DNA from 4 places in the Kitasatospora sp. NPDC002965 genome. Region 4 is predicted to be linked to each of the others. Evidence: riboswitches for the same ligand, from Rfam matches in the RefSeq annotation. Region 4 holds a riboswitch; each other region holds the start of a gene.
The links. A riboswitch is a leader RNA that binds a small molecule or an ion and turns the genes downstream of it on or off. The one in region 4 is predicted to bind cobalamin.

Region 1 (2,180 bases), on a different contig from region 4:
GGCGCGGTTGGACGCGTCCTTGAAGGTCATCCAGCCGTTGCCGGTCTGCGCGAGGGTGCGCATCATCCGGGAGTACAGGGTCTGCGCGGGGATGGTGCGGACGGCCTTGCCGGCCAGCTCGGCCTTGAGGTAGGCCTCGTCGAAGTCGGCGCCCCACAGGTCGACCAGCTCGGGGACGTCGGCCGGGGAGAACAGCGACCAGTCGGCGTTGGCGTTGACCCGGCGCATGAACTCGTCGGGGATCCAGTGCGCGAGGTTGAGGTTGTGGGTGCGGCGCGCCTCCTCACCGGTGTTGTCGCGGAGCTCCAGGAACTCCTCGATGTCCGCGTGCCAGGTCTCCAGGTAGACGCAGGCCGCGCCCTTGCGACGGCCGCCCTGGTTGACGGCGGCGACCGAGGAGTCGAGGGTGCGCAGGAACGGGACGATGCCGTTCGACTTGCCGTTGGTGCCCCGGATCAGCGAGCCGCGCGAGCGGATCCGCGAGTAGGAGAGGCCGATGCCGCCGGCGTGCTTGGAGAGGCGGGCGATCTGGGCGTACCGCGAGTAGATCGAGTCCAGGTTGTCCAGCGGCGAGTCCAGCAGGTAGCAGCTGGACATCTGCGGGTGCCGGGTGCCGGAGTTGAAGAGGGTCGGCGAGGAGGTCAGGTACTCCAGCCGGCTCATCAGGCGGTACAGCTCGGCCACCTCGCGCACCGACTGCTCGTTGTCGCCGACCGCCAGGCCACAGGCGACGCGGAGCAGGAAGTGCTGAGGGGTCTCGACGACCTTGCGGGTGATCGGGTGACGCAGCAGGTAGCGGGACTGCACGGTGCGCAGGCCGAAGTACTCGAAGCGGTCGTCGCCGGCCGGGTCGACCAGGGCGTTCAGCGCCTCGGTGTGCTTGGCGACGAACGCGGCGGTGGTGTCGCCGATCAGGCCCTCGGCGTGGCCGACGGTGATCGAGGTGGAGAAGGAGACCACGCCCTGGGTCGCCGCCTCGTCGACGATCTCCAGCGCGAGCAGCCGGGCCGCCAGCTTCGAGTACTGCGGGTCCTCGGCGATCATCGACGCGGCGGCGTCGATGGCCAGGCCGCGCAGCTCGGCGAAGTCCGAGCCGGCGTTGCGGCCGCGCAGCGCGGCGGCGGCGACGTGACCCGGGTCCACCTGGGGGAGGTCGACGCTGCGGTCGGTCAGCACTCGGAGGAGCGCGCCACCGGGGTCGGAGACCGTACGGTCGGCGGGGGCGGAGCTGGAACCCTGGGCGGGCAGGGTGACTGAGGCAGCGGTGGTCAAGGCGCTCTCTCCTGGCGGCGATCGGCGTCGGTAGATCGGGGGGCCGGGCCGTTCGGGGCAGGGGAGGACGGCGCGGGCGCCCGTGGCGTCGCGCGGCGTGTCGTCCCCGGCCCGCCCGCGAGGCCCGGAAGGTGGTGCTCGTGCTGGGGCCTCTGCGGGGAGGCGCTCGCACACCGTCGGCAGGTACTCGGACTCGCGGGCTCCCATGGGGAGACGGCCGCTCACCGCTGCGGGGCAGTCCCGGACTTGCACCGGGTTCCCCTGCGTCGACAGCAGGGTCGAGCATACATCTAGTGGTGCTCTCTCGATGCGACACCACATGTTGTGCAGCGCGGCGTGTTGGCGCGATGACCGCTGGTACCGGGGCGGGAGCCGGGAAGGGGCGCGGGCCGGGGTTCCGGACGCCCCGGGGCTTGTCAGGATTCGGAAACGGAATGGTGACCGGGGCGGTCGCCGGTCAGGGCCATGCCCTACGATCTCGCCTCATGAGCGACGGAACGGGCGTGCCCGGGGAGTGGTCTGGACAGCCCGCTTCGCCGGGGGAGCAGCCGGCCCCTCCCGCCGGTGCGGGGGGCGCACAGAACCAGCAGCCGGGTGGACCCGGACCGGTGCCGCCGGGGCAGCAGCCCTCCGGCGGCCAGGCCGTGCCGCCGGCACCGGGCGGCTTCGGACCGCCTCCGGCGTCGTACGGACCGCCCGCGCCGCCGCCGGCCCGGCCGCCGGCGCCCGCGGCGCCGCAGCCGCCGCAGTCGATCCAGGTGCCGCCGCCCGTTCAGCCGCCTGTTCCGCCGCCCGCGCCGCAGCCTCCGGTGCAGCCCCAGCCGCCGATGCCGGTGCCCTCGCACCACTGGCAGCATCCTCCGCAGCCGCAGCCGCAGCCGCAGCCGCAGCCGCAGCACCTGCCGCCG
Region 2 (2,180 bases), on a different contig from region 4:
GCCGCCCGCCGCGCGTGGACGACCACGGCGGCGAGGTCTACGTGTACCGGCGGGCCGCGATGCCGTGTCTGGTCTGCGGCACCGACGTCCGGACCGAGGAGCACGCGGCGCGGAACCTCTTCTGGTGCCCGTCCTGCCAGCGGGCGTAGCCGTTCCGGGCAGGTGACGGGGGCTCCGGGGCGGAGCCGCCCGGCAGCCGACCGGGTGCCGCCCGGCCGTCGCCCGGGGTGCCGACCCGGGGTTGCCCCCCTGCCCGGCCGGTCGGTCAGCCGGCCGCGGCGGCGCTCCCGGGCTCCACCCCGTCGGCCGGGTGGTCGGGGAACTCGACGTGCTCGTCACCGGCGCACTCGTCGAGCAGGGGGCGCATGGCCTCGTCCACAAGCCGGTAGCGCACCACACGTCCGTCCTTCTCCCCGGCCACCACGGCGGCGGTGCGCAGCAGGCGCAGTGCCTGCGAGACGGCCGGGTCGCGCATGCCGGTGGCGACCGCCAGGTCGCTGACGGCCAGGGGACCGGCCCGGTGCAGGGCGAGCAGCAGGGAGAGCCGCCCGGGGTCGGCGAGCAGGGAGAACCGCTCGGCCCAGGCGCGGACGTGGCCGGTGTCGCCGATCGCCGCGATCGCCTCGCAGACCCGGTGTCCGTCGATGGTGCGATGGCCCGCGCGGTCGGCCGGTACGAGATGCATGCCCGCATTCTTGCAGCCGGCGACCTGTGATCCTTGACACCTGCGCAGGTGCGCAGCCTTGCACGGGTGTTCGGGGACCTCTACGTTGATCCCCGCCGTGGTGCTCGGGAAGACCGGTGGAGGACCCCAGAGGTCCCAGTCCGGAGCGGCCCTCGCCACTGTGATCGGGGGAGTCGTCCGTGCCCACGACGCCACTGGGTGCCTCGCGCACCTGGGAAGGCGGGTACGGAAGCCCGTAAGCCAGGAGACCGGCCACGGCATCTCACGAAGTATTTCCACGAGGTGCTGGAGCGTGATCCCACGATGACCCTGCCCGAGACCGCCGCCGATCCCGCAGTGTCCACCGCCCTGCCGACCTTCCGCTGGAGACGGGCGGACACCCTCCGCACGGCCGGCCTGATGGGCGTGATCCTGGCCATGCACGTGGTGGCCTTCGGCACCCTGATCTTCCTGGTCGCGCCGGAGAAGTACGAGGTCGGAACCCAGGTCTTCGGGGTGGGCCTGGGCATCACCGCCTACACCCTCGGTATGCGGCACGCCTTCGACGCCGACCACATCGCGGTGATCGACAACACCACCCGCAAGCTCATGGCGGACGGCAAGCGGCCGGTCTCGGTGGGCTTCTGGTTCGCCCTCGGGCACTCCTCGATGGTCGTGCTGATGGCGGCCCTGGTCGCGGGCGGCGCCCAGCTCGCCGGCACGCTGATGGACGACGAGTCCACCACCCACCAGTGGCTGGGCGTGGTCGGCACCTCGGCCTCCGGCGTCTTCCTCTACCTGATCGGCGCGCTCAACCTGGCCGCGCTGTTCGGCATCCTCAAGGTGTTCCGCTCGATGCGCGCCGGGCGGTACGACGAGGCCGAGCTGGAGGAGCACCTGAACGCGCGGGGCCTCCTGGCCCGGGTGCTCAACCGGGCGACCCGTTCGATCACCCGGCCGGGGCAGATGTTCCCGGTCGGCATGGTGCTGGGCCTGGGCTTCGACACCGCGACCGAGGTGTCGCTGATGGTGATGGCCGGCTCCGGCGCCGCCTCCGGCCTGCCCTGGTACGCGATCATCTGCCTGCCGCTGCTGTTCGCGGCCGGGATGAGCCTGTTCGACACGCTGGACGGCACGTTCATGAACTTCGCCTACCAGTGGGCGTTCTCCAACCCGGTGCGGAAGGTGTACTACAACCTGACCATCACCGGGCTGTCGATCGCGGTGGCGTTCATCATCGGGACGATCGAGCTGGTCGGGGTGCTGCACGAGAAGCTCGACCTCACCGACCCGGTGAGCGGCTGGGTCGCGGAGATCTCGCTGGACAACGTCGGCTACGCGATCGTCGCGCTGTTCGTGGTGGTCTGGGCCGCGGCCATCGCGTACTGGCGGCTGGCGGGTGTCGAGCGGAAGTGGAGCCCGCAGGCGGTCCGGCCGGTGCCGGCCGCCGGACCGGTCGTCGAACCGGCCGGCGACGGCTCGTAGCCACGCGGGACCGGGCGGCGCCCGCCGGACG
Region 3 (2,180 bases), on a different contig from region 4:
AGGAAGGGGTCGGCCAGGTCGTTCCCGGTCAGTGTCTGCAGCACGGCACCGCAGACCGCGAGACCGGCGCCGGTGGCAGCCGCTCCCAGAACCCGGGGCAGCCGCAACTGCCAGACGATCTGGTCGTCCAGCAGCGTCACGTGCGGGTCGCCCAGCCCGAGACGGCGCACCACGACGTCGATCACCGTCCGGACCGGCTCGTGGTGCGAGCCCACGGCCAGACCGAGGAGCACGGTGGCCAGGAGCAGGGCCGCGGCGACGGCCAGGGCCGCCGCCGTGCGGCCCGGACCGGTGAGCCGCACGGCGGGAGGGGACGTGGCGGTCATGATCCCGGGTGCAGTCGGCCCAGTCCCGCCGACACCCGGGCGGCACCGTCGGCGAGCAGCACACCGGGGGTCGACTCGGAGAACGGCACCACCACGAAGGCCTTGCGCTGCACGGCGGTGAGCTTGCTCAGCACCGGGTCGCCCTGCAGATAGTCGATCTTGGACTGGGCCGTGTCCCAGTCGGCGTCCGCGAGCACGATGGCGTCCGGGTCCGCGGCGACGACCTGCTCCCAGCTCACGTTCTGCCAGGCACCGGGCAGGTCTGCGAAGACGTTGCGGGCCCCCACCGCGTCGAGCACCAGCTGAGGCCCGCCATGGCCGGAGCCGACGAACGGTGCCTTGGTGTCCGAGTCGAACCACAGGACCTTCAGGCCCTTGCCCGCGGCCGTCGCCGTGAACTGGGCCAGCTGCTGCTCCTGCTGCCGCTGGATCGCGGCGGACCGCTCCGTGACGCCGAAGACCCTGGCGACGTCGTTCAGTTCGCCCCACATCGCCTGCCAGGTCGGCGGCGGCACCTGGCTCTTGTCCGAGCAGCCGAACGGGGACAGGTACGACGGGATGCCCTGGCCGCCCAGCTCGTCCCGGGTGCCCGCGACCTTGTCGGTGAACGCGCTGGAGTAGGAGGCGTACAGGAAGTCGGGCCGCGCCGCGAGGAGCTTCTCCTTCGTCGGGTAGTCCTTGGAGAGCACCGGCACGGAGTCGTAGGCCGCCTTCCACTTCTCCGGGACGGCATTGTCGAGATAGGCGGTACCGGCCATGCGGGACTCCAGGCCGAGGGCCAGGGCCACCTCGGTCGCACCCTGATTGAGCGTCACCAGCCGCTCGGGCGGCGCGCCGACCGTCACGGTGGTCCCGCAGTTGTTCACGGTGACCGGCCCGGCACTGCCGGCCGTCGCACTGGGCGCGTCGGGTGCGGGGGCGCCCGCGCAGGCGCCGAGCACACCGGTGAACAGGAAGGCCGCGACCGCGCGGCCGACGCGCACCGGACCTGTGGGACCTGCGGCACCTACGGAACGTATGGAACGGAACGGGTACGGCAGAGCGCTGGGCACGTGTTCTCCAAAACCCTCGTGGAACATGTCGCGCCGTGGCCGGTCTCCTGGCTTCCGCATCGACACGCCGCAGCCGACCTTCCCGGGTGGCTCTTCCAGCCGACCCAGTGGCCCTGACCGCTGGCAGAGCCGGTCAGCGAGGGCCGCGGCACTCCGCGGCAACAGTGGCGAGGGCCGCACCGGACTCAGACCGGTTTCCCGAACACCATGGCCACTGCAAGGTATCAGGCGTGGTCAGGTCGGTGTCGGCCGGTACCTGGGGTGATCGTTCGGATGGTTCGTCGGCGAGCGCGCCCGGGTGGCCGAGAACGGTCGGTCGGCGTCGCCGAGCAGTTTTCGGGGCTCGTGGTCGGCGTCGGCCCCGGCGCCCGGGGGCACTTCCCTTCGTCTCCCACCCGGCCTTCCGGGCCGCCTCCGGGATCGGCCGGCCGGCCGGGGAGTAGATCTTGGTCGCGTCCCGGTTCCCGGCACTGCAGCCACCGGCCGGCGGGGTCGCCGTACCGAGTCTCTTGAGGTTGTCGGTCACCGGCGCGTACGCCGTACCGCCGGTCGACAGGCTCGTGTTCACCGGACCGGTGATCGGGAGGGAGTAGATGATCGGCAGGTCGAGCGACTTCCCGGCCGGGATGATCTGGCAGTAGTCCAGCGTCGTGCTGACCCGGTGGACCGTCGTACCGGGCGCCGGCTTCCACTGGCCACCCTGGACATCGGTCTGCCAGTTGGCGTCTTTGACCAGCGGTGACGTCGAGGCCGGAATGTCGAACGACAGCTTTCGTGTCCTTGCCGCCGCCGAGTCCGGGCC
Region 4 (2,180 bases):
AGCCGCCCTCGTACCCCGGCACGGTCAGGTCGCGGCCGTCGACGACCAGTTCGGCGCCCTCCCGGACACCGAGGTCGAGGAAGCCGCGGACCCGGTCCAGCGCGTCGCGGCCGACGAGCGGCCCGAAGTCGGCCTCGGGGTCGTCGGAGGCGCCGACCCTGAGTGCGGCGATCCGCTCGGTGAGCTTGGCGACGAGGGCGTCCGCGGTCTCCTCGCCCACCGACACGGCGACCGAGACGGCCATGCAGCGCTCGCCGGCGGAGCCGTAGCCGGCGCCGATCAGGGCGTCCGCGGCCTGGTCGAGGTCGGCGTCCGGCATCACGATCATGTGGTTCTTGGCGCCGCCGAAGCACTGGGCGCGCTTCCCGTGGGCGGCGGCCGTCGCGTACACGTACTGGGCGATCGGGGTGGAACCCACGAACCCGAGCGCCTGGACCCGGGGGTCCTCCAGCAGCGTGTCCACGGCCTCCTTGCCCCCGTTGACGACGTTCAGGACGCCCGGCGGCAGGCCCGCCTCCAGGAACAGCTCGGCCAGCCGCAGCGGCACCGACGGGTCCCGCTCGGAGGGCTTGAGGATGAAGGCGTTGCCGCAGGCCAGGGCGGGCGCCGCCTTCCACAGCGGGATCATCGCCGGGAAGTTGAACGGGGTGATGCCGGCGACCACTCCGAGCGGCTGGCGCATCGAGTACACGTCGATGCCGGTGCCGGCGCTGTCGGTGAACTCGCCCTTCAGCAGGTGCGGGATGCCCGCCGCGAACTCCACCACCTCCAGCCCGCGCTGGAGGTCACCGTGGGCGTCGGCGACGGTCTTGCCGTGCTCGGCCGAGAGCAGGCGGGCCAGCGGCTCGCGTTCGGCCTCGACGAGCTGGAGGAAGCGCAGCAGCACGCGGGCGCGGCGCTGGGGGTTCCAGGCGGCCCACTCGGACTGGGCGCGCTCGGCGTCGGCGATCGCCGCCTCGGTCTCCGCGCGGCCCGCGAGCGGGACCCGGGCCTGGACCGTGCCGGTGTTCGGGTCGTAGACGTCGCCGAAGTCCCCGGAGGTCCCGGGGACGTGCTTGCCGCCGATGAAGTGGGTGAGTTCACGGACCATCACAGACCTGCTCTCGTCAGGGTGTCGGGAAGATCCGAGGGAAGGGCGCACGACGGACGCCCGCGCCGCGCTCGGGTGAGCGCACGCGTCGGGCCGTCGCCGGGCGCGGCGAGCCGTCAGGGAGACGGGTGTGCCGCAGCCGTCGCAGGATCACCAGGGTCGGGAAGGGCGCGGACCGGTGCCATGCGTGTTTGCTCCATCCTCGTGGACAACACGGAACACCCGCAGTCGGTATCCTGACTCCCGGATCAGCGCGCGTCGCCCGGCCTTCCCGGCTGGCTGCCAGTGGCTGGTACTGCGGCGACGCACTCCCCGGTCACAGTGGCGGGACCGTGCCGGATTCACACCGGCTTCCCTGCACTGCGGGCCTTGTCCACGACCATATAGTTGGACGTCCTAGTAAGTCCAGGGCATCCCTCGCCGCCGCCGTCCGTTCCGCGACCTCCTCCGGCGCGGCGACGTGGTTGTGGTCCGCGTGGAAGAAGTCCCTCACCTCGTCGTGCGGTTGGGCCGGTCGCAGCACCGGACCGGCGCCGGAGTCGCCGAGCTCCGCAACCCTCGTGACGGCCTCGCGGCAGCTGCCGTGCAGGGCGATCCTTCCGCCCGGCGGGGCGTGCCACGGGAGCAGCTCTCTCCGCCGCGGAGCCTCCGCTGAAGGCATCCGCAGGCGGGCAGGGATTCGGCGCCCGGCACCTACCCGCCGCGCCGCGGCGAGGCCCCGGCCGGCTGCGCGCCCCGGCGGCGCAGGGCCGCCTCCACCCGGACGGCGTCCGCCGTGGCCTGCACCTCGTGCACCCGCACCGCCCACGCGCCCTGGGCGGCGGCCAGCACGCCGACGGCCGCCGTGGCGGCGTCGCGCTCCCGCGCGGGGCGGGGCGCTCCGGTGCCGGGATCCGCCAGCAGCTCCCCCAGGAACCGCTTCCGCGAGGCCGCCACCAGGAGCGGGCGGCCCAGCACGCCCCAGGCGTCCAGCGCCGCGAGCAGCGCCCAGTCGTCCTCCCGGCGCTTCGCGAACCCGAGCCCCGGATCCACGATCACACGGGACGGGTCGACGCCGGCCGCCACCACCGCGTCGAGCTGTCGCCCCACC

Region 1: another riboswitch for cobalamin. It lies ahead of ABZY91_RS03220 (ribonucleoside-diphosphate reductase subunit alpha); the one in region 4 lies ahead of ABZY91_RS35970 (CoA-acylating methylmalonate-semialdehyde dehydrogenase).
Region 2: another riboswitch for cobalamin. It lies ahead of ABZY91_RS38640 (HoxN/HupN/NixA family nickel/cobalt transporter); the one in region 4 lies ahead of ABZY91_RS35970 (CoA-acylating methylmalonate-semialdehyde dehydrogenase).
Region 3: another riboswitch for cobalamin. It lies ahead of ABZY91_RS06990 (ABC transporter substrate-binding protein); the one in region 4 lies ahead of ABZY91_RS35970 (CoA-acylating methylmalonate-semialdehyde dehydrogenase).

What each region holds. Positions count from the first base shown of each region.
Region 1 is NZ_JBEXNT010000004.1:87,849-90,028, reverse strand. Features, by position in the region: gene ABZY91_RS03220 (ribonucleoside-diphosphate reductase subunit alpha) at 1-1,248, opposite strand, end outside; cobalamin riboswitch at 1,433-1,575, opposite strand; gene ABZY91_RS03215 (hypothetical protein) at 2,082-2,180, shown strand, end outside.
Region 2 is NZ_JBEXNT010000185.1:1,612-3,791, forward strand. Features, by position in the region: gene ABZY91_RS38630 (DNA-formamidopyrimidine glycosylase family protein) at 1-149, shown strand, start outside; gene ABZY91_RS38635 (metalloregulator ArsR/SmtB family transcription factor) at 266-685, opposite strand; cobalamin riboswitch at 767-957, shown strand; gene ABZY91_RS38640 (HoxN/HupN/NixA family nickel/cobalt transporter) at 989-2,149, shown strand.
Region 3 is NZ_JBEXNT010000010.1:84,213-86,392, reverse strand. Features, by position in the region: gene ABZY91_RS06995 (iron chelate uptake ABC transporter family permease subunit) at 1-326, opposite strand, end outside; gene ABZY91_RS06990 (ABC transporter substrate-binding protein) at 323-1,309, opposite strand; cobalamin riboswitch at 1,398-1,603, opposite strand; partial or broken gene ABZY91_RS06985 (hypothetical protein) at 1,947-2,114, opposite strand.
Region 4 is NZ_JBEXNT010000148.1:16,503-18,682, reverse strand. Features, by position in the region: gene ABZY91_RS35970 (CoA-acylating methylmalonate-semialdehyde dehydrogenase) at 1-1,090, opposite strand, end outside; cobalamin riboswitch at 1,299-1,489, opposite strand; gene folP (dihydropteroate synthase) at 1,784-2,180, opposite strand, start outside.